DNA from 2 places in the Caballeronia sp. GAWG1-5s-s genome. Region 1 is predicted to be linked to the other one. Evidence: riboswitches for the same ligand, from Rfam matches in the RefSeq annotation. Region 1 holds a riboswitch; the other holds the start of a gene.
The links. Region 1 has a riboswitch for cobalamin ahead of NCR34_RS16155 (CbtB domain-containing protein). Riboswitches for the same ligand answer to the same signal wherever they lie in the genome.

Region 1 (11,858 bases):
ATACGTCTGAGCGCGACTTTCTGAGCGCGGTCGCCAACTGCGATTTCGTGACGATGGGCGACGGCTATACATGGAACACGCAAAACCGCGAGGCCGACATGGCGACCGCGCGCAAAGGCTGGAACGAAGCGCGGCGCATGATCCAGAGCGGCGAATATCAGATGGTCGTGCTCGATGAGCTCAACACCGTGCTCAAGTACGAGTACTTGCCGCTCGACGAAGTGCTCGATGTGTTGAAGGCGCGTCCCGCGATGCTGCATGTCGTCGTGACCGGCCGTCATGCGCCGGATGCGCTGGTCGAACTGGCGGACCTCGTCACGGAGATGCGGCTCGTGAAGCATCCGTATCGCGAGCAGGGCGTCAAGGCGCAACCTGGCGTCGAGTACTGAACTCATGCCCTCCTGCCCCGCACTCTTCATCGGCGCGAGCGCGTCGCATCAAGGCAAGACCACGGTGACGGCCGCGCTTGCGCGTCATCATGCGCGGCGTGGCCTGCGCGTGCGCGTCTTCAAGACCGGTCCCGATTTTCTCGATCCGATGATTCTCGAACGCGCATGCGGATCGCCCGTCTATTCGCTGCATCTGTCGATGGTCGGTCTCGACGCATGCCGCGTGTTGCTCGCAGAGGCCGCGCGCGAAGCCGATCTGATTTTGATCGAAGGCGTCATGGGTCTCTTCGACGGTACGCCGAGCAGCGCCGACCTCGCTGCCGCGTTCAACGTGCCGGTGCTCGCGGTGATCGGCGCGCATGGCATGGCGCAAACGTTCGGCGCGGTGGCGTTCGGACTGGCGCGTTATCGCGCGGACGTCCCGTTTTATGGCGTGCTCGCCAACCGCGTCGCATCGGCGCGGCATGCGCAGATGTTGGCCGAAGCCATCCCCGATGGACTGCGCTATTGCGGGCATCTTTGCAATGCAGAGGACATCGCGCTGCCCGAGCGTCACCTGGGCTTGACGCAAGCGCAAGAAGTGGCGGGACTGGATGCGCGTCTCGATCGCGCCGCCGATGCCATTGCCGCTACCACGCTTGCCGATCTACCGCCGCTTGTGCACTTCGAGGACGCGATGCAGGAAGCGCCGCCGCGTTTGCTCGGAGGCTTGCATATCGCCGTGGCGCGCGATGCTGCGTTTTCATTCGTCTATCCGGCCAATATCGACTTGCTGCACGCAATGGGCGCGCGCGTCAGCACCTTCTCGCCGCTCGCCGATGAACCCGTGCCCGCCGATGCCGACGCGCTCTATCTTCCCGGCGGCTATCCGGAACTGCATGCGGCCACGCTCGCCGCGAACCTGCGCACGCGAACAGCGATTCAAGCGCATGTAGCGCGTGGAAGAACCGTCGTCGCTGAATGCGGCGGCATGCTGTATCTGCTCGACACGCTGACGGACGTGGAAGGCACGAAGCATGCGATGCTCGGTCTTCTCCCCGGCAACGCCTTTATGCAGCGCCGTCTCGCGCGTCTTGCAATGCAAAGGCTCGATACCGCGCATGGCGCGCTCACCGGTCACACGTTCCATTACTCCACGCTCGATACACCCATGCAGCCGCATCCGACCTCGAAGCATGCAACGACAGGCGCCGAAGGCGAAGCCCTCTATCGCCACGGTCCGATCACGGCCACGTATATGCACGCGTATTGGCCATCGAATCCGGCCGCCGCCGCGGCGCTCTTTCGCGGTGAATCGCTATGACGATCATCGACCTCGCCTTCACCATTGCGCGCGCGAAGTCGCAAGAGCCGGTCGGTTCGCCGTGCACGGGCGTATGCAAGATCGATCCCACACACGGTCTGTGCGCGGGATGCTTCCGGAGCCGCGAAGAGATCAAGTCGTTCCGTTCGATGGACGATGCCGCGAAACTCGCGCTATTGGATGAATTGCCCGCAAGGCAAGCGGCATTGTCGCGAGAAAACGCTTAGACGGCCGCCACCTTGCGCAATGCGGGCCGCTCGAGTTCGCGGGCAGCGAGCGCGCCGAACACGAGCCCGAGCGTCGTCCAGATGATGACCTGAATGCCGATGGCCGCGATGCGAAAGTTCCAGAGCAACGACGCCGAGAAGCCGGCCGGCACTTCTTCGATACGCGGCAGCGCGAACTGCGCGAGCAGCATCGACGCGATGTAGAAAGCGCCTGCAATCATCGTTGCGTTCCACTCGCCGCGCCGCACGCGCAGCCGCCTTTGCAGCGCGACGGCGCACACCGCTGTCGCGATGGAGAGCGCCAACATGCCGAAGAAAAATGCGGTGCGCGGACCGATCGTCGCCGCGTTGCCGACCGAGGGCGGGTTCGGCGGATACTTCAGGAAAGGCACGACCGCCACGCTTAAGAAACCGAATATTGCCAGCAACGCCGATGTGCCGCGCGCATGCAATGCGCCGAGCCGGCCATAAGCGAATGCGAAGACGAGCGAGAAAATGCCGCCGAGCGCAGCGCTGAATACTGCCACGCCGGTAAAGAGACCCAGACCGGCCTGCGTGTCCCGGCTCACCAGTTCTTCATCGCCGTCGTGATCGTGTGAATGAGCCGTGGCTTCCTGATGGCTATGTCCATGCGCATGTTCTCCTTCGAACGCGATGGCCTGTGCAACGAACGGCTCACCGACGAGCTTCGCGAAGCCGAAGCCGAGCAGGCCCGCGACGAGACCCGCGATCATGCCGCGTATCAACAAGCTGCGAATCATGACGCGCCCTTAGTGGCAGGGAAAGCCGAGCAAGTGCCGGCCGTCATGCACGAATTCGTGCACGACCATGCCGGAGAAGATGGACGTCGCGCCCTGCTCGGCACCGACGAAATAAATGGCGATCAAAAGGATCAGGCCGATGAACACGGCCCAAGGCAAGACTTCACGTACCGGAATAGGCACCGGCCCATCGACGGCGGGGGAAACGGGAGCGGCGGAATAGACCGGCGCGTGAGCGACATTCATTGAGTTTCTCCGAGGGAAAAGCGCGTCCCAGTAGACGAAAGAGCTTGCAGCGGGGTCTGACTCGCGGACCGTCGTTCTCACGAAAGCCGCTTACAGTGGCGCGACCGTGCCGGGCTTGCACCGGCTTCCTCGCACTGCAAGCTTGCCATTCTAGGACGATTGCGGGCAAAGTAAAGCAACGATGCGCCCATTGCCTCCTTCATTGAAGATCACGCTTCTCTGCCACGCCGCCACGCACGCGATGAAAACCGCCCGCTTTCCGACGGGCGACGAGCCGCCTGCATGCGATGACCGCGCGGCGCTTGGGCAGCGCTTCGCGCATTTCGACGGCCGCGTGATAGCGAGTCCCGCGGCCGTTGCCCGCGCGACGGCCGCATGGATAGCAAGCAGCGTCGAAACGTGCGACGCCTTCAGCGATATGGACTACGGCCGCTGGCGCGGGCATGCGATACGCGCCATCGCCGAGAAGGACCCTGAAGGCATGAGCGCATGGCTCGCGAATGTCGACGCGCGGCCGCACGGCGGCGAGAGTATTGCGATGCTGTCCGAACGCATTGCGAACGCGCTGGCAACTCTTGTGCGCGACAATGCCCGCACCGAACGTTACTTGATCGTCACGCATGCCATCGTCGTCAAAGCCGCACTGGCGCATGTGCGAGGCGACCCGCTCGAATCTATCTTCGCGATGGACTTCGCGCCCCTGTCGTCCATATCGCTCGACTGTGACCGGCGGTGCGGCGTGTGGACCGTGGCCTGAACTTCGTCGTGCGGCTCGGGCTCCAATGCAATTGACGGCATGACGCTGTCGATATCGCTCAAGGAGGCTCACATGGCGCACTATGTGGATGGATTCGTCGTACCTGTCCCCATCGGCAAGATCGACGCGTATCGCGTCATGGCCGAAGAGGCGGGCAAGATCTGGCTGGAGCACGGCGCACTGCAATTCGTCGAGAGCATTGCCGACGACGTGAAGCCGGGGAAAGTCACTTCATTTCCGCAGAGCGTGCAATTGAAGGAAGGTGAAACGATTGCGTTCTCGTGGATACTTTATGAATCGCGCGAGCAGCGCGACGCAGTGAACGCAAAGGTCATGAATGACCCGCGTCTGAAGGCGATGATGGAGCATGGCGAGCCGCCGTTCGATGCGAAGCGCATGTTCTTCGGCGGCTTTGCGACGATAGTCGAACTGGCGCGCTCTTAAGCCTTCGTTCGTACAATCACCACAAAGGAAAGTATCGACATGTATATCGCCATGAATCGCTTCAAGATCGTGCCCGGCGCAGAAGCCGACTTCGAGCGCCTATGGACGAGCCGCGACACGCATCTCAAGGACGTCGCCGGCTTCGTCGAATTTCATTTGCTTAAGGGCCCGGCCAAGGACGATCATGTCCTCTATTCGAGCCACACGATCTGGGCGAATCGGGCGGCGTTCGAAGACTGGACGCGGTCCGACGCCTTTCGCGCCGCGCATCGCAACGCAGGCGGCGAGACGCGCCAGCTCTATCTCGGGCACCCTGAATTCGAAGGCTTCGAAGTTATTCAGACCGTCAAGTAGCACGTTTCTTTTACACGTTGATGAAAGAATGTGCTTAAAGAGCGTGCGCTACGACCGCTTTCGGCGCTTCGAAATCAGGCCTTCGCGCCGCGCGCCATGCGCTGCAACGTAGAGGAGTCAATGGCGGCGGCGCAGATCCGCACTGCCTCTTTGAGCGTACGCGGTCTGCCGGCGCCGAATTCCGTCTCCAGCATGGCGACGGCGCGCACGCGCTCCTCGTTGCCGAGCTGCTCGCCGGTCGCCATTTCGAGGACGGAGATGAAATAAGCGGCGGGCGGCGCGGCGCGCCCTTGCACAGAAGGCGCCGGCGCCCGCGCCACCGCAAGGTCGTTGCTATGGGCGGTTCGGTATTCTGCCGGCCATGCCGCCCGGTCGGTGTCGATTCGACTGTTCATTGATCTGTTCATTCGCTGGAGTGCTTGAGCGCCGTCGCGCAATCGTCATCGAGCAAACTTACAGCAAAGGTTGTTCCACCTGTCACCCGGCTTGGCTCTGGTCGGACAAGACTGCCCTCGCAACGCGGCAGGCCGCGAGGTCCCAGGCCGCGCATCCGACCGACTTGAAAACCACCGGAACGTCGGGTCTTTCATGCGATGCAAGCGCCGTCGCGAGCGGCCGAACCGCGTTCCAGTCGATTCCGGCGAGGATGAAATCGCCCGCTTCGTGGCGCGCGCCTGCGAGATCGTCGACGAACAAGGCGCTGGCTTGAATGGTCGAGGCCGCGATTTCGGCGGCATCGGCGGTGAAGGCGCCTACGCCTATCACGAGTCGCGCCGCGCTGGCCGCAAGCGTGTACACGGGGGTCTTGCTGGTGGTCGTGGTAATCACCACGTCGATGGAATCCGGTATCGCCGGACCTTCGAGCGGGACCAGGTTCGGCGAAAGCGCGGCATGGTCCGCGCAGAAAGCGCTCGCGCGCCCCGCACGCGACCCGAGAATAAACAGGCGCGCTTCCGGATACAGGCTTGCGAGCGCTTCCACATGCGACACCGCCTGCTTTCCGGTACCGATGACGAGCACTTCGCGCGGACTGCCGGCCGCCAGCGCGCGTATCGCCAGCATGGAGACCGCGGCCGTTCTGCGACCCGTGACCGTGGGACCGTCGAACATGAACTGGGGCACGCCCGTGGTGGCGTCGAAAGCGGTGACCTGACCGTGAATCGTCGCGAGGCCGCGCGCGCCATTGCCCGGGCACACGTTCACGAGCTTGTGCATGGCAATGTCGGCGGCGGTTGCGGGCATCGAGAGCATGACCCCGCCGTGCGCAAGCGGGACCACCATCCGCTCAGGACTCTCGATGCGGCCGGCTGCATAATCGAGCATCGTCGCGGCGAGCGTATCCGCCAAGCGGTCGTAAGGCAGAAGGCGTGCGGTTTGCGCCGCGTCGAAAACGGGAATTGCGCCAGGTGTGTCGATCATCGTGCGGTTCGCCTCTGGAATGGTTGTGCCATCGTGATGCCATCAAACGCTCGACCATTCTAAGGGCCGCGCGGCTCGTGTCATAAAGCGCGCGGCTTCATACAATGAATGACGCGAGATGACGCGGAAGGCGGTGTCACACTACTGCCATGCGGGAACGTCACCATCGGGCGTTCTGCGCCGCCCGCACACTGCACTCAAGAAGCAGGCCACAGCACGCACATGGAGCATTCAATGACCACGACGGACAAGCAGCGCCGCTTTCACGCCGACCTGATCGACAGCTACGACGAAGAGTTCGAGATGGAAATCGACGATCGCTTCCTCGATGGCGAAGCGGCGTTCTCGGACGAAGAGCGGCAGCTTCGCAAGACCTATTTCCGCGAGTTGTTCCGGCTGCAGGGCGAGTTGGTGAAGCTACAGGACTGGGTGGTTCATACGGGCCACCGGCTTGTCGTGATCTTCGAGGGGCGCGATGCCGCTGGCAAGGGCGGCGCGATCAAACGCATCACGCAGCGGCTCAATCCGCGTGTCTGCCGCGTCGCCGCCCTCCCCGCGCCCAACAACCGCGAGCGCACGCAATGGTACTTTCAGCGATACGTCTCGCACTTGCCGGCGGGCGGCGAGATCGTGCTGTTCGACCGCAGCTGGTACAACCGCGCGGGCGTCGAGCGCGTGATGCACTTCTGCACCGACGAAGAGTATGAGGAATTCTTTCGCTCGGTACCGGAGTTCGAGAAGATGCTGGTGCGTAGCGGCATCCAGATCATCAAGTACTGGTTTTCGATCACCGACGACGAACAGGAAGTGCGCTTTCAGGCGCGAATCGAAGATCCGTTGAAGCAGTGGAAGCTGAGTCCGATGGATCTGGAGAGCCGCCGTCGCTGGGAAGCGTACACGGCGGCGAAGGAAGTCATGCTGCAACGCTCGCATATTCCCGAAGCGCCGTGGTGGGTCGTTCAGGCTGTCGACAAGAAGCGCGCGCGCCTCAACTGCATTCATCACCTGTTGAGCCAGGTGCCGTATCACGAGATAGAACACCCGCAGATCACGCTGCCCGAGCGCGTATTCAATCCCGATTACCTGCGTCAGCCCGTTCCGGAATCGATGTACGTCCCCGAAGTGTATTGAGTCAGTTCAGCAGCAGTGACGGCAGGCGATGCGCTCCACCGCCGTGCCGCCACGCTGACGCAGCGCCGCCTGATGCACGAAATGATAGACCTGCTGCGAGCCTCTGAGCAACATTACGAATGCGACTTGCGCGAGATTGAAGTCGAGCGACACCATCAGGCGCGTTAGAAGAAGCAGTGGCAGGACCACTGACGGTTGATATAACTGTCTTTCGATCAAAGCTCTCATTGCACGCTCCCGTTCCCATGATTGAGATTCTAGTGATCGCGTCGCACGGGATAAATGGGCGCCAGGTGAAGACATATGTTCCTCGCGACGAACAATCGCCTTCATGACAAAAGCCCCGCTTTGAGCGGGGCTTTGTGCGTTGGCATTACTTCTGCGCGAGGCTCGGTTCAGGCACGGGCGTCGGCATTGCATCGCCCCAGCCGCCGCCTAGTGCCCGAACGAGATTAACCGTCGATACCGCCTGCGCGCCCGCGAGCTGAACCGCCGCGCGCTGCGATTGCAGCACCGTGCGGTCCGCGTCGATCACGTCGAGATAGTTCACCGCGCCTTCCGTGTACTGCCTGCGCGACAGTTGCGCGGCGCGCACGGACGCATTCACCGCATCCGCTTGCGTCGCCGTCTGCGTTTCCAGGATGCGCAAGTCCGACAGGTTGTCCTCGACTTCACGAAACGCCACGAGCACTTGCTGACGATAATTGGCCACGTCCTCTTCGTAGATGGCGCGCGCATTGGCGAGATTGCCCTTGCGACGTCCGCCATCGAAGATCGGCAGATTCAGCATGGTGCCCGCGAACGGTCCCAGCAGGAACGTGCGGCTCGACCAGTTGAAGAGATCGCCGAGCGTGGCCGATTCGAACCCGCCCGAACCCGTCAGCGTGAGCGACGGAAAGAACGCCGCCTTTGCCACGCCGATGCGCGCGTTGGCCGCCGCCATCGACCGCTCGGCAGCCGCAATGTCCGGGCGACGTTCGAGCAAGGAAGACGGCAAGCCGGGCGGCACGTGCACGGTCACAGGCTTGAGCGGATTAGCGGCCATCGAAAACTCGGCGGGCGTCTTGCCGAGCAATACCGCGAGACTATGCTCCGATGCCGCCCGTAGCCGTTGCACGGTCATCGCATCCGAACGCGCGGTCGCGAGTTCCGACTTGGCGCGTGCGACATCGAGTTCGCTGATATCGCCTTCGGCGAACCGTCGCTGCGCGAGCTTAAGCGCTTCTTCACGCAGCGTCACGGTGCGCGTGTACACGTCCAGTTCGGCATCGCGCTCGCGCAGCTCGAAGTAGTTCTGCGCGACATCCGCCTGCAACGCGAGCTGCACGGAACGGAACAACGCTTCGCTTTGCTGCGTGTCGGCGTTGGCGGCCTGCACGGTATTGGACACGCGCCCGAACAGATCCACCTCGTACGACACGCTCGCCTGCGCGCGCCACAAGGTCTGCGCCGGAACGTTCGCGTCCGGAGGCAGGAACTGCGATGCGGGCGAGAACTTCTCGCGCGTCGGACCGAAGCCTGCGTCGAGCGTCGGAAAGAGCCCGGCACGCGCAGTCTGATTGATCGCCCGCGCTTCCTTCACGCGCGCCGCCGCGGCTTTCAGGTTCTGATTGGCTTCTTGCGCCTGACGTTCCAGATCGTTGAGCGTGGCATCGTCGAAGAGCGTCCACCATTCGCCGCGCATCATTTCTTCCGAAGGCTGCGCGGTCTTCCAGGTGCCCGCTTCCGAAGGCGCGAGCGTCGGCGTTTCCTTATAGGCGCTCGGTGCGTTGACGTCCGGCTTTTCATACGTGGGCGCGAGCGAACATCCCGCGACCACCAGCAACGCGCTCATCAGCGCGGGCAAACCCAGCCATTTTTGTATAGGCATCTTGTTCATTATCGACCTCATTGCGCCTCGTACGATGCGCCGATACCGCGCATCTGCGGATGCGTGCCATGCTTGTCCGTCACATGTTCGGTGCGGCTCAGCTTGCGCAGAATCACGTAGAACACCGGCGTGAGCATCAGGCCGAAGAGCGTCACGCCCAACATGCCGAAGAACACCGCGACGCCCATGGCGTGCCGCATTTCAGAGCCTGCGCCCGACGACAACACGAGCGGCACCACGCCCATGATGAACGCGATGGACGTCATCAGAATCGGACGCAGACGCAGACGGCTGGCTTCGATCGCGGCCTGCACGATGGAGCGCCCCTGCATTTCCAGTTCGCGTGCGAATTCGACAATCAGAATCGCGTTCTTCGCGGACAAGCCCACGAGCACCATCAAGCCGATCTGCGTGAAGATGTTGTTGTCGCCGTCGGTGAGCCATACGCCGAGCAGCGCGGACAAGATACTCATGGGCACGATCAGGATGACCGCGAGCGGCAGCGTGAGGCTTTCATACAGCGCGGCCAGCACGAGGAACACGAGCAGCACGCTGATCGGGAACACCCATAGCGCCGCGTTGCCCGCGAGGATCTGCTGGTACGTGAGATCGGTCCATTCGAACTTGATCCCGCGCGGCAGCACTTCCGCTGCGATGCGTTCGGCCGCCGCCTGCGCCTGCCCCGACGAATAGCCGGGCGCGGGACCGCCGTTGATGTCCGCTGCGGTATAGCCGTTGTAGCGCACTACCATTTCGGGGCCATACGTCGGCGAGACTTTCACGAGCGACGACAAAGGCACCATGTCGCCATTCGCATTGCGCGTCTTCAGCAAGCCGATGTCTTCCGGATTCGCGCGGAACGGCGCATCCGCTTGCACGCGAACCTGATACACGCGGCCGAAGCGATTGAAGTCGTTCACATACAGCGAGCCGAGATACACCTGCATCGTGTCGAATACATCGGTGACGGAGACGCCCAATTGCTTCGCCTTCACGCGGTCCAGATCGACGTTCAGCTGCGGCACGTTGATCTGATAGCTGGAGAACGTCGGCCCCAGTTCCGGCGTTTGCGATGCACGCTTGATGAATGCCTGCGTGGCATCGGCGAGCGCTGCATAGCCGAGCGCGCCGCGATCTTCGAGCTGCATCTTGAAGCCACCGAGCGTGCCCAGGCCGAGCACCGGCGGCGGCGGGAACACGGCGATGAACGATCCCTTGATGCCCGCATACTTCTGATTCAGCGCGCCTGCGATGGCGTTCGCGGAAAGTGCCTTGTCATGCACGCGGTCCTTGAACGGCTTGAGCGTGACGAACACGATGCCCGCGCTCGACGAATTGGTGAAGCCGTTCACCGACAAGCCCGGAAACTCCACCGCGCTTTCGACGCCCGGCTGCTTCAGAGCGATGGCGCTCATTTCGCGGATCACGCCTTCGGTACGGTCGAGCGATGCGCCGTTCGGCAACTGCGCGAAGCTGATCAGATACTCCTTGTCCTGCGCGGGCACGAAGCCGCCCGGCACGATCTTGCCCATCAATACCGCGCCGCCGAGCAGCACCGCATAGAGCACCATCATGATCGCCTTGCGGTTGATGACGCTTTTCACGCCCTTGCTGTACGACTCGGAGCCACGGTGAAACACCGCGTTGAAGCGCCGGAAGAAGCCACCGAACACGCGATCCATGCCGCGCGTGAGCCAGTCCTTCGGCTCGTCGTGACCCTTGAGCAGCAGCGCGGCCAGCGCGGGCGACAGCGTCAGCGAGTTGAACGCGGAGATCACCGTCGAGATGGCGATGGTCATCGCGAACTGCTTGTAGAACTGGCCCGTCAAGCCGGACATGAACGCGAGCGGCACGAACACGGCCACGAGTGTCAGCGCAATCGCGATGATCGGCCCGCTCACTTCGCGCATGGCCTGATACGTGGCCTCTCGCGCGGACAAGCCCGCTTCGATGTTGCGCTCGACGTTCTCGACCACCACGATCGCGTCGTCCACGACGATACCGATGGCGAGCACCATGCCGAAGAGCGACAGCGCGTTGATCGAGAAACCGAATGCGAGCAACAGCGAGAACGTACCGACGATCGACACCGGCACGGCGAGCAACGGAATGATCGACGCACGCCACGTCTGCAAGAACACGATCACCACGAGCACGACGAGCGCAATGGCTTCCGCGAGCGTATGGATCACGGCTTCGATACTGGAACGCACGAACTGCGTCGGGTCATAGACGATCTGATATTCGAGGCCCGCAGGCATGTCCGCCTGCAGTTCCTTCATCGTCTTGCGCACTTCGTCGGAGATTTGCAGTGAGTTCGCGCCAGGCTGCTGATTGATCGCGATAGCCACGGCCGACTTGTTGTCGAGCAACGAGCGCAAGCCGTATTCGGACGCCGCGAGTTCGACACGCGCGACATCGCCGAGATGCGTGACCGCGCCGTCCGGCGACGTTTTCAGCACGATATCGCGGAACTCCGACTCGTTCTGCAAGCGGCCGCGCGCATTCACGTTAAGTTGCAGCGGCACGTTAGGCAGCGTGGGCGAACCGCCGATCACGCCGGCCGCGACCTGCACGTTCTGCTCGCGAATGGCGTTGACGACATCGGTCGCCGTCAGGCCGCGCTGCGCGACCTTTTGCGGATCGAGCCATACACGCATCGAGTAATCGCCCGAGCCCCACAGTTGCACTTCGCCGACGCCGGCGATGCGTTCGAGCCGGTCCTTCACGTTGATCAGCGCGTAATTGCGCAGATACGTCATGTCGTAACGGCCGTTGGGCGAGTTCAGGTGGACCACCATCGTGAGCGTGGGCGACGACTTGATCGTCGTGACGCCGAGCCGCTGCACGTCTTGCGGCAGACGCGGCAACGCCTGGTTCACGCGGTTCTGCACGAGCTGGGTGTTCTTGTCCGGATCGGTGCCGAGCTTGAACGTGACCGTGGTCGTGAGGTTGCC
Region 2 (11,858 bases), on a different contig from region 1:
ATGCGGCGGCGTGAACGTGTTCGCTGCCGAAGCGCCGCGCGTGCCGACCGTTTCGACCGAAGCCGTGCTCGCCGCGAACCCCGAGGCGATCGTCACGGCGACGCCCGGCGCGACGAAGCCCGAGCGCCCATTGCCCGCACTCGACCGGTGGAAGCAGTGGACGTCGCTGACGGCGGTCGCGCGTGGCAATCTGTTCGGCATCGACGGCGATCTGATCAATCGGCCGACGCCGCGTCTGGCGCTCGGGGCGGCGCAGCTTTGTCGTGATCTGGACGTGGCGCGGAAGCGGCGTTAGCAAAGCGCTACCCATTCCACCGCACGAGCCCCCACCCGGTACCGAACCGCCGAAGCTGCACGATCCCACCAAACGCGATCGGCCATTGCAGCACGCTCGCCCGATCCACGCGCAGCAGATACGCCACGAGCACCCGCACCACGCCCGCATGCGCGACCACATGCACCGCATTCGACGCCGTGGCGCACGTCTCATCGAACCACCCCGTCACGCGCTCGCCGAACTGCGCGAGACTCTCGCCGCCGTGCGGACGCGCGTGCTCGATATCGGCGGCCCACGCGTCGATGAGCGCGCGGTCGATATCGTTCCACGCCCGGCCTTCCCATGCGCCGAAATGCAGTTCGGAGAGCCGCGCGTCGATGCGGGCCGCGCCGAGCGCCTCGGCCAGCAAAGCGCATCGACGCAAAGGACTCGTGTGCCATCCATCGACGCAAGCGGGAACATCGAGCGAACGCATGCGCGCGTCGATCTCATGCGCCGAAGCTCGCGCATCGCGGGCAAGCGGCACATCGCTTTGGCCGTAGCAGACGCCTTCATCGACGGCCACAGCCGGGTGACGTATCAGTACGAGGTCCATGCAAGCCCGACGAGATAGATCGCGATTTCGAAAACCTGCTGCGCGCAGCCGAGGCAATCGCCCGTATAACCGCCGATGCGCCGCACGAAGTAGCGCCCGGCGACCACGCGCAGCAACGCGAGCACGGCAATCGAGACGCAGGCGAACTTCCAGCCGAAGCACAAGAGCCACGGCAAACCGAAGAGCATCGCGGTCGCGAAGGACATCACGCTCATGCGCTGCGCGACCGGCTTCGCCTTGCCTTCGGCACGCACGTAATCGAGCGTGAGCAGATAGCTGATCGCGAACGCCCGGCTCGCAGCGTGCCCGGAAATCATCAGGACTACTGCGCGCATCGGCGGCAACGCGGCGAGGCTTTGCCACTTCAGCGCGAGCGCGATGACGAGCGCAGTCGCGCCAAACGCGCCGATGCGCGAATCGTGCATGATGCGCAGCACGTCGTCGCGCGTGTAGCCGCCGCCGAAGGCATCGGCGCAATCGGCGAGTCCGTCTTCGTGGAAAGCGCCGGTGAGCAAAAGCGTCGCGGCCATCGAAAGCAGCACCGCGATGCCTGCGGGAAACACGCGCAGCGCGGCGAGATACACGAGCGCCGCGACGCCGCCGACCATCGCGCCGACGAGCGGAAAGTACCGCGCCGCCGCGTTCAGATAGTCGCGCTCGAAGCCGACCCAACGCGGCACCGGCACGCGCGTGAAATAGCCGAGCGCGGTAAAGAAATAGCGCAGTTCGTCGAGCGGCCGGTTCATGTCAGGCGTGTTTGTTCGAGACGCCCGCCGCATCGAAGCTCGCCATCTCATCGACGAAAGCCACGGCCGCGCGCAGGATCGGCAGCGCGAGCGCCGCGCCCGTGCCTTCGCCCAGACGCATGTCGAGTTGCAAGAGCGGCGCGGCGTCCAGATGCGCGAGCATGCGCTGATGCCCCGCTTCGTTCGAAGCATGCGCGAACACGCAGTACTCGCGCACGTCCGGCGCGATCCGCGACGCGACCAGCAGCGCGGACGTCGCGATGAAGCCATCGACGAGAACGGTCATGCGCGCTTCTGCCGCCGCGAGATACGCGCCCGTCATCATCGCTATTTCGAAGCCGCCGAACGTGGCGAGCGTGTCGATAGCGTCGCCGCTCGCCGCATGCGATGCGAGTGCGCGCCCGAGCACGTCGCGTTTATGCGCGAGGCCGCGATCGTCGAGGCCCGTGCCGCGGCCGACGCATTCGTCGATAGGCAACGCGCACAAGCGGCTCATCAGACACGCCGCCGCCGACGTGTTCGCGATGCCCATTTCGCCGAAGCCGATCACGTTCGTCCCGAGCGACGCGTGGTGTCGCACGCGCGCCGCGCCCCGCGCGATGCCTTCGAGCGCCGTCTCACGCGACATCGCCGCTTCGCGCGCGAAGTTGCGCGTGCCGAGACCCAGCGACAAGCGCTCGTAGCCGTGATCGACCGGAATCGGCGTCGCGACGCCCGCATCGACCACTTCGAGCGCCATGCCGACGGAGCGCGACAGCGCGTTGATCGCCGCGCCGCCCGCCAGAAAATTCGCGACCATCTGCGCCGTCACTTCCTGCGGATACGGGCTCACGCCTTCGGCCGCGATGCCGTGATCGCCCGCGAAGACGATCATCGCGGGACGCTCGATGCGCGGCTTCGTCGTCTGCTGGATCAATCCCATTTGCAGCGCGAGCGTTTCGAGCCGGCCGAGGCTGCCGGGCGGCTTCGTCTTCATGTCGATGATGCGGCGCAGCTCCGGTTCGATGCTGCGGTCGAGCGGGCGGGGCTTGGGCAGCGCGTGAGCAGTGGACATCGGCGTTCCTCGTCAGAAAGGGTGAAGCGAAGGCACGAGCGCTTCATGCTCGCCATCGCGGATCAGGACCAGCGGATAGCCGAACGCCGCGCTCGCGCGCGCGGGCGTCAGCACGTCGGCGACAGCACCGACATGCGCGCCGCCCTGGCCGTCGAGCAAGAGCGCGTGCGTAGCGAAGCGGCGCGCGAGATTCAGGTCGTGGCACGAAAAGACGATCGCGCGTCCCTCGTCGCGCGCGGCTGCCGCGAGCGCATGCAGGCAGTCGATCTGATGATGCAGGTCCAGATGCGCGAGCGGTTCGTCGAGCAGCAAGAGCGGCGCTTGCTGGCATATCGCGGCGGCGAGCGCCACGCGCTGCCTTTCGCCGCCCGACAACGTGAGCACGTCGCGCGAAGCCAGGTCTGCGAGACCGAGCGCCGCGAGCGCGGCGTGCGCGGCGGCGCGGTCGTCTTCGCTTTCCCAGCCCCAGCCCGTCAGATACGGAAAGCGGTTGAGCAGCACGGTGTCGAGCACGGTCGCGCTGAAGGCGTCGTGCGTGCTTTGCGGCATCAGCGCGCGTTCGCGGGCGAGGTCCGCCGCGCGCCATGACGCGAGCGCGCGGCCGCCGAGCGTGATCGCGCCAGATGCCGGCTTCGCGAGTCCCGCCAGCACGCTGATGAGCGTGGTCTTGCCCGCGCCGTTCGGCCCTGCGATACACCATACTTCGCCCGCCGCGATGATCGCAGAAAGGCCATCGACGAGCGTTCGGGCGCCCGCGCGCAAGACGAGATTGTCGATCGAGAGCGGCTTCATCGCGACCTTCGCAGCAGCATCCACAGGAACATGGGCACGCCGATCAGCGCCGTGACAACGCCCACCGGCAACTGCGCCGGCGCGATGACCGTGCGCGCGGCGAGGTCCGCGCTCATCACGGCGAGCCCGCCCGCGAGCGCGGCGGCCGGCACGAGCATGCGCTGGTCGTTGCCGAACGCGAGCCGCAGCAGATGCGGCACCACGAGCCCGACGAAGCCGATGGTCCCCGCCGTCGTGACGGCCGCCGCCGCCGCGAGCGATGCCACCAGATACACCCGCAGCCGCACGCGTTCCACCGGCACGCCGAGCGAACGCGCCGTGGCTTCGCCGCGCAGCAGCACGTTCAACTGCGGCGCGCACGGCACGATCAACGCGAGCGCCACGCCGAGCGCGAGCATCGCGGGCCACGGCGTCGATGCGCCGTTGAGGTCGCCGGTCAGCCAGAAGATCATGCCGCGCAGCCGGTTCTCCGGCGCCACGCTGAGTATCAGCGTGATGAGCGCGCCCCACCCCGCCGCGACCACGACGCCCGTGAGCAAGAGCCGTGGCGATGCGTCCTGTTCGCCGTGCCACACGTGCGTGCGCGCGAGTCCGAGCACCAGAACGATGGATGCGAGCGCGCCCGCGCACGCGGCGAGATCCACGCCCCACCACGGCATCGACGCGAGCATCGCGGAAAGCGCGAACGCCGCCGCGCCGCCGGATACACCGAGCACGTAGGGTTCAGCGAGCGGATTGCGCAGCAGCACTTGCAGCAGCGCCCCGGCGAGCGCGAGCAGCGCGCCCGACGCGAAGCCCGCGAGCGCGCGCGGCAATCGCAAATTCAGCACGATTTCGTCGGCGATATCGGGCGTGGCCGCATGCGCGTGCAGCAGCGCGGCGATGGCGCGCGATGGCGGCAGCGCGACGCTTCCGAGCGCGAGCGACGCCGCCAGCACGCCAAGGGCCGCCGCCGCGAGCGCGAGCCAGATCGCGGCGGCGCGGCCTGCGTGCATCGCCTTCATCGGGCGGCGCGCGTCAGCGGCGTGGCTCACGACGGATGCCAGCCGATCGTGACGTAAGCGCCGCGACGCGGCGTGTTGTACGAGTAAGCCAGTTCATAGTTGCGGTCGAACAGGTTGTCGATGCGCGCATTCACGTACCACGACTTCGTGATGTCGTATTGCGCCGAAAGATTGACGACGCCGTAGCCCGCGAGCGTCGAATCGTAGTCGCTGCGCGCGCCGCTCACGATCCATTCGCCGCCCACGCGCCAGCGCCCGATCGAGCGATGCGCCGACAGCGACGCGAAGCGCCTTGCGCGACGCGTGAGGTCTTCGTGATTCGTCTCGTCGACCGGATTCTGAAACGTCACACTCGCGCGCACGTCGGTTGCGCCCACGTGTCCCGCCCACGATCCCTCGACGCCCTGCACCTTCGCGCGCCCGACGTTCTGCGCGGTATAGAAGCCGCTGCTGTCGCCCACGTAGTCGATCAGATTCGAATAGCGCGTCTCGAACGCCGTCACGCGCACCACGCCGATCTGGTCCGATGCGTACTGCAACGCGGCCTCGGCCGAATGGCTGCGCTCCGGCTGTATCGACGGATTGCCGCTGAACGGATAGTAGAGATCGTCGAAGCTCGGCGCGCGAAACGCCGCCGCGTAGCTCGCGCTCGCGCGCCAGTGCGAATCGAAGTTGTACGCGTAGCCCAGATAGTAGCTGTTCGCGCTGCCGAAGTCGGAATACTGGTCGCGGCGCACGTTGGCCTGCACTTCACTCGGACCGAAGCGGCCGACATAGCCCGCGAAGACGGAGTTCACATGCCGGTCGGGCGCGCTGAACTGATCGGAGTCGAGCGACTGGTCGAGATGCTCGTAGCCGAACACGAGCTTATGCGCCTCGGTGAGCCGGAAGTCGTTCTGCCACAGATACTGATGATTCTCCGAGTCGAAGCGGCTCGTGTAGACGCCGTTGTGCTCGATATTCGCCCGGTCTTGCCCTTGCGCGACGGTGAAGTGCGTCGTCCAGTTGTCGGTCAGCTTGCCGTTCGCGAACACCGACGCCGAGCGCACGCGATCATGCGATTCGTTGAGATCGGTCGGCACGCCGTAGGGATCGTCGAAGCTGTTCACGCCGTTCGATTGCAGAAAGCGCACGCCTGCGTCCCACTTGTCGCTGAACTTGTGGCGCAGCGTCGCGGCGACGCTTTCGTTCAGATAACCGTTCGCGTTCGGATTCGCGGCGGGCGCGAGCGCGGGATCGATCGACGAGAAGCCGTCGGTCTTCTCGCGCGACACGTTCAGGCTGAACGTGGTGCGGCCCCCGGCATCGAGCGCGCCGTCGACGCCCGCCGACTGCCGCTGCGTGTGATAGCTGCCGTATTCGGCTTCGAAGTGAAAGCGCGGCGGATGTGCTTCGCCCTCCTTTGTGAAAATCTGCACGACGCCGCCGATCGCGTTGGACCCATACAGCGCCGACACGTTGCCGTTGACCACTTCCACGCGGCCGGTCTGATCGAGCATCAATTGCGACAACTGGGCCGCGCCCAGAGAGACGGATTCGACGCGCACGCCGTCGATCAGCACCAGCGATTGCGTCGACGACGCGCCGCGTATGAAGACGCCCGAGGTTGCGCCCGGCCCGCCGTTGCGCGTGATCTGCACGCCGGGCGCAAGCGCGATGAGCCCGAGCACATCGTTTGCATTGCTGTCGGCGATGTCTTGCGCGTCGAAGAGCGTCGCCTGCGGGATGGAATCGGCGAGCGGTTGCGCGCCGCGCGTCGCCGTGACGACGACGGGCGCGAGCGTCTGCGACGGAGAATCGGAATCGGCGTGCGCGGCCTGGACAAGCGGCGCACTCGCGGCGGCGCACATCACGACGCGCGCCGCGCGACGAATGAGGCCGGACGAAGGCAAAAGCATGTGTGGAGCGTTCCCGTTGGAGACTGGCGCGTGCCCCGCTCCCCGCGAGGTCTGTGCGCGACGCACGCGCCGTCTTGCAAAGCATCGGCGCGCTGGACGATTGGCCGGTATCCGGGCTGGCGACGCATCGTCCCGCCTTCCCGCGCTTCGAAGCGCAGTGGCGCCGACACGTTTCTTGCAGTCGCGTCTCGGATGGCAAACGACCACGGAGCAACAAGAAGAAACGCGCGAGGGACGACTTGCAACTTGCGTTGCGGTCGCTTACCGTTGCGGGGGCAGCACAGGTTGGCGAGCCGCGCGAGGCGAGACAACGCTTCCTGTTTCCCGTTTGACTGCGCCGCAAGAAAGGCGGCGCGAGCACCAAAAGTGCGGCAAGTGTAGGAGCGCGCATGGGGGCCGTCAAGAAGGCGCGCGCCCCGTCATCGCGAGGCTTGAGCGACGAGCGAGCAACGAGCAAGCGTCGTCAGCCACGCATCCGAGTGCGTCACGCGCGGCCATTCCGCACATGAATACGCGGCGATGCGCGCAAGATCGCGTGTTGTTACGTCTCGAAACGAGACAATTATCGGAAGCACCGTTGAACCGCGCTAAAATGCCAGGTCTTTAGAGGACGCAGCACATGCTCAACGAACTCGAATCACTGTCAGGGAACATCGGCCGGCTGATCAAGATCAGCGAGCGCCACAATCAGGCGCGTCTCGCGCTCGAAGCACAAATCGAACAGCTGCGCGCCGATTACGCCAGCGTTCAGGCCGAACTCGCGCAGGTTCGCCACGAGCGCGACACGCTGCAAGGCGAACGCGATTCGCTGTCCGCGAAGATCGACGACGCGCAAGTGCGCCTCAACGCGATCCTCGAAAAACTGCCGCGCGGCAAAGCGCATCATGCCGAGAGCGACAATCAGCTCGATCTTCTGAACGCCGAATCCAGCGCGTCGCGCGAAGCGCAGCACGAACATGCGCACGCGGAAGAAGTGCACGGCGAGCAACATCAAGGAGAGAAGGCATGACGACCACGCAGATCGAAGTATCCATTCTCGGCCAGCAGTATCGTCTCGCGTGCTCGCCGGAAACCGAGGCCGCGCTGCGCGAAGCCGTGGCCCGCGTGGATGCCGAAATGAACAAGGTGCGCAACGCAAGCAGCGTGCGCGGAACGGACCGTATTGCCGTCATGGCCGCGCTTTCGCTCGCGTCCGAATTACTGAAGCTGCAGGAAAGCGTGCGCCACGGCGAAGCATTTCCGGCCGAGGAAATCCGCCGCACCATGCATTCGATGAACGAGCAGCTCGGCGCTGTCATTGCGCAATATGAAGCGCACTGACGGTCATGCGCTGATCTAATCAGCGTCGCGATATCCATCAAAAAAAGATACCGCGAGAAACGCAGGCAAGGGCTGCAAGGACCAAACGTTTGGTGTACAGTGAGGTTTCCCTGCCTGGTACGCCAAGGTCATATATTCCTTGAACCAATGCTACATTGGCACGGTTGCGGAACGTTGCAGCACGGGCGCGCGCGTCACTCTGTCTGATGTACCCGAAGTGTTGCTTACCGCGACCAATCTTGAACCCAGGTTCAGGATGCCGGCCTAGCGGCTGAGGCGGGGACCTTATTTCTGGAAGCACGAACGGCATCGGTTCTTACCGGTGCCGTTTTCATTTGCATCGCCCGAAACCGCACGCACACTCCTTCACGCCGAACTCATGCGCTACTGGCTGATGAAGTCCGAACCGGACGAAGCGAGCATCGATCATCTCGCGCACGCGCCCAAGAAGACGCTGCCGTGGACCGGCGTGCGCAACTATCAGGCGCGCAACTTCATGCGCGACCAGATGCAAATCGGCGACGGCGTGCTCTTCTACCATTCGAGTTGCCCGGAGCCCGGTATCGCGGGAATCGCGAAGGTCTGCTCGACGGCGTATCCCGACCCCACGCAGTTCGATCCCAAGAGCGCCTATTACGATCCCAAGTCCAAGCAGGACACGCCGCGCTGGATGCTCGTGGATGTGCGCTTCGTGAAGAAGACGCGGCTCATTCCGCTCGCCGAACTGCGGGAGCATGCGGAACTCGCCGGCATGCAAGTGCTCGCGCGCGGCAACCGGCTGTCGATCACGCCGGTCACCGAGGACGAATGGCGCTTTATTACCGAACGCCTCGTCTAGAGCAGGAACTAAGGGCTCGAGGCGGACGCCTAAGTGCGGTCGCGAATCACGCGACGCCTTGCGTTGGAGTCCTTCGATGATGAACAAGAAAACCGCCGCCGCCCTCGCCCTCGCGATGTCGAGCGCCACTCTCGCCTATTCCGCCTCGGCCGCCGCGCAGACGGTCATCGCCAATCCGCAACCCGCGGGCGTGCTCTCGCTTTCGGCGCAGGCGAGCGCGCAGGTGCCGCAGGATGTCGTCACCATTACGCTCTTCTACGAGCAGGAAGCCGCCGATCCTTCATCGCTTACCGCGACGCTCAATCAGCGCGCCGAAGCTGCATTGCGCGAAGCGAAGGGTGTCGATGGCGTCACCGCGAAAAGCGGCTCGTTCACGGTGTATCCGTCCACCGACCGCGACGGCAAGATATCCGCATGGCGCGGACGCACGGAGATCGTGCTCGAATCGCACGACTTCGCGGCGGCCTCGAAGCTCGCGGGCAAGATGAGTTCGTCGATGCAAGTTGGCAACGTCACGTTCTCGCTGTCGCCGGAAGCGCAGCGCGCCGCGGAGCAGAAGCTCTCGACGCAGGCCATCGATTCGTTCCGCAAGCAGGCGCAAGCCGCCTCGCAGGCGTTCGGCTACAGCAGCTATTCGATTCGCGAGGTGAACGTCGGGCATAGCGGCGTGGCGCCGCGCCCGGTGATGATGATGCAATCGCGCGCCATGGGCGCCGATGCCAAGATGGCCGCGCCGATGGCGCTCGAAGCCGGCACGACGACCGTCACTGTGGATGTGTCCGGCTCCGTGCAGATGGGCCGCTGATCGAGCGAGGTAAGCGGGACCGCGATCGCGGCCCCGCGCGAGATCACGCCGCGTTCGCCGCCACGCGACGATGCCGCTTGTAGGCCCACACCATCATGATGACGCCGGCGACGATCATCGGCAGCGACAGCCACTGGCCCATCGAGAGCCCGAGCGCGAGCAGGCCGAGATAATCGTCCGGTTCGCGGGCGAATTCGACCGTGAAGCGCGCGAGTCCATAGCCGATCAAAAAGAGCGCGGAGATGGCGCCGACCGGGCGCGGCTTGCGCGAGAACGTCCAGATCACGATGAATAGCACGATGCCTTCCAGCGCAATCTCATACAACTGCGACGGATGGCGCGGCAGCATGTGATAACGCTGGAAGATTTCCATCAGATGCCACTTCGCGTCGAGTTGCGGGTTCTTCGCGAGCCAGATGGCGTCGTCGTTCGTCGAGTTCTGGAACAGCATCGCCCAGGGCGCGGCAGGATCGGTCACGCGGCCCCACAGCTCGCCGTTGATGAAGTTGCCGAGACGCCCCGCCGCGAGGCCGAGCGGCACCATCGGCGCGACGAAATCGGTCACTTGCAGCCACGTGCGTTTGCGCTGGTAGGCGAACAGCACCATCGCGAAGGTCACGCCGAGAAAGCCGCCGTGAAACGACATGCCGCCTTCCCACACCTTGAAGATATCGAGCGGATGCGCCGCGTAATAGCTCGCCTTGTAAAACAGCACATAGCCGATGCGTCCGCCGAGGATCGTGCCGAGCACGCCGTAGAACAGCATGTCGTCGATGTCCTTCGCGCTCCAGCCTTGCGCGGCGACATACGGCAACCGTAGCCGCAGCCGTCCGATGACGATGGCGGAAATGAACGCGACCAGATACATGAGGCCGTACCAGCGCACGGCGAGCGGTCCGAGGTGAACCGCGACGGGATCGAAATTGGGGTGAATGAGCATCGTAGAGTTCTAGAGCCAAGCGAAGTCAGGCACGAATCATAAAGCAGAGACGGCGGCCGCCCGCGCGCGCACGATCTCGATGAAGCCGGCGAGCACCGGGCTCACCTCGGCCGCGCGCCACACGAGTCCGGTTTCGACGACCGGCGCATCCGCCACCGGCCGCAGCGGACGATACACCACGCCCGTGCGCCGCAAATGCCGCAGCGACTGCGGCACGAGCGCGACGCCCATGCCGGCGGACACGAGGCTCACGATGGTCTGCATCTGGATCGCCTCCTGCCCGATGCGCGGCGTGAGTCCCGCTGCGCCGTAGCAGCCCATAATGATGTCATACAAACCCGGCGCGAGACGCCTCGGAAACACGACGAGCGGCGCGGCGGCGAGATCGCGCAGATCGACGGGCGTGTCGGCCCATTCGGCCGTGCCCTGCTGCAATTGCTCGGCGGCGTCCGCGGACATGGCGACGACGAGCGGCTCGCGGGCAATCGCGAGATACGACAGCGACATCGCGTGGCGCGGCGGCAGCGGCGGAATGACGAGCCCCGCGTCCACGCGCCCGGCGACGAGTTCTTCGATCTGCACGTCGCTCGTCGCTTCGGTCAATTGCAGCCGCACGCCGGGATAGCGCGCGCCGAAATCACGCAGCAGCGCGGGCAAGAGGCCGTAGTCCGCGGTGGACACGAACGCGAGCGACAGCACGCCCGCCTCGCCGCGCGAAAGCGACTGCGCGAGCGGACGTAGCGCATCGGCGGCGGCGAGAATGCGCCGCACCTCCGGCAGCAGATCCTTGCCGACCGGCGTCAATTCGACCGTGCGCTTCGTGCGCGCGAAGAGCGCGACGCCGAGCGCGTCCTCGAGCGCGCGAATCGCCTGCGAAAGCGGCGGCTGCGTCATCGCGAGACGCGCGGCGGCGCGGCCGAAATGCATCTCTTCCGCCACGGTCACGAAGTAGCGCAGCAAACGCAGTTCGATCGGCGCGTTTCGCTCGTCCATCAATATCTTCTCCGACCTAATAGACCCTGAATAATATATTGGACAGATACAAGCCGACGCTGCATTCTTGCGCCACTAGACAAAAGAATCTTCAAGGAGCCCCAACATGGCCTTCAATCGCCGCTCGAAAAACGTGACGCAGGGCGTCGCGCGTTCGCCCAATCGTTCGATGTACTACGCCCTCGGCTACAAGGAAGAGGATTTCGACAATCCGATGATCGGCGTCGCCAACGGCCACTCGACGATCACGCCGTGCAACGCCGGCCTGCAGCGCCTCGCCGATGCCGCCATCGCGGCGATCAAGCAGTCGAACGCGAATCCGCAAGTGTTCGGCACGCCGACGATCTCCGACGGCATGTCGATGGGCACCGAAGGCATGAAGTACTCGCTGGTGTCGCGCGAGGTGATCGCGGACTGTATCGAGACGGCCGTGCAGGGCCAGTGGATGGACGGCGTCGTGGTGATCGGCGGCTGCGACAAGAACATGCCGGGCGGCATGATCGGCCTGGCGCGCATGAACGTGCCGGGCATCTACGTGTACGGCGGCACCATTCGTCCGGGCAACTGGAAGGGCAAGGACCTGACCATCGTGTCGT

Region 2: it holds a riboswitch for cobalamin, as region 1 does, so the genes downstream of both, NCR34_RS03890 (TonB-dependent receptor domain-containing protein) here and NCR34_RS16155 (CbtB domain-containing protein) in region 1, are expected to answer to the same signal.

Annotation. Positions count from the first base shown of each region.
Region 1 covers NZ_JALQDC010000022.1:397,727-409,584, reverse strand. The annotation lists gene cobO (cob(I)yrinic acid a,c-diamide adenosyltransferase) at 1-389, shown strand, start outside; gene NCR34_RS16170 (cobyrinic acid a,c-diamide synthase CobB) at 394-1,692, shown strand; gene NCR34_RS16165 (DUF1289 domain-containing protein) at 1,689-1,919, shown strand; gene NCR34_RS16160 (CbtA family protein) at 1,916-2,680, opposite strand; gene NCR34_RS16155 (CbtB domain-containing protein) at 2,690-2,926, opposite strand; cobalamin riboswitch at 2,958-3,080, opposite strand; gene NCR34_RS16150 (histidine phosphatase family protein) at 3,108-3,683, shown strand; gene NCR34_RS16145 (DUF1428 domain-containing protein) at 3,756-4,127, shown strand; gene hmuQ (heme-degrading protein HmuQ) at 4,167-4,481, shown strand; gene NCR34_RS16135 (hypothetical protein) at 4,556-4,876, opposite strand; gene lhpI (bifunctional Delta(1)-pyrroline-2-carboxylate/Delta(1)-piperideine-2-carboxylate reductase) at 4,959-5,900, opposite strand; gene ppk2 (polyphosphate kinase 2) at 6,135-7,031, shown strand; gene NCR34_RS16120 (hypothetical protein) at 7,038-7,259, opposite strand; gene NCR34_RS16115 (efflux transporter outer membrane subunit) at 7,405-8,910, opposite strand; gene NCR34_RS16110 (efflux RND transporter permease subunit) at 8,919-11,858, opposite strand, start outside.
Region 2 covers NZ_JALQDC010000003.1:307,160-319,017, reverse strand. The annotation lists gene NCR34_RS03920 (cobalamin-binding protein) at 1-295, shown strand, start outside; gene NCR34_RS03915 (histidine phosphatase family protein) at 303-872, opposite strand; gene NCR34_RS03910 (adenosylcobinamide-GDP ribazoletransferase) at 857-1,618, opposite strand; gene cobT (nicotinate-nucleotide--dimethylbenzimidazole phosphoribosyltransferase) at 1,620-2,672, opposite strand; gene NCR34_RS03900 (ABC transporter ATP-binding protein) at 2,685-3,464, opposite strand; gene NCR34_RS03895 (FecCD family ABC transporter permease) at 3,461-4,459, opposite strand; gene NCR34_RS03890 (TonB-dependent receptor domain-containing protein) at 4,495-6,366, opposite strand; cobalamin riboswitch at 6,452-6,746, opposite strand; gene NCR34_RS03885 (ATPase) at 6,986-7,375, shown strand; gene NCR34_RS03880 (cell division protein ZapA) at 7,372-7,686, shown strand; RNA gene ssrS (6S RNA) at 7,791-7,973, shown strand; gene NCR34_RS03870 (EVE domain-containing protein) at 8,066-8,524, shown strand; gene NCR34_RS03865 (SIMPL domain-containing protein) at 8,604-9,329, shown strand; gene lgt (prolipoprotein diacylglyceryl transferase) at 9,373-10,269, opposite strand; gene NCR34_RS03855 (LysR family transcriptional regulator) at 10,306-11,262, opposite strand; gene ilvD (dihydroxy-acid dehydratase) at 11,369-11,858, shown strand, end outside.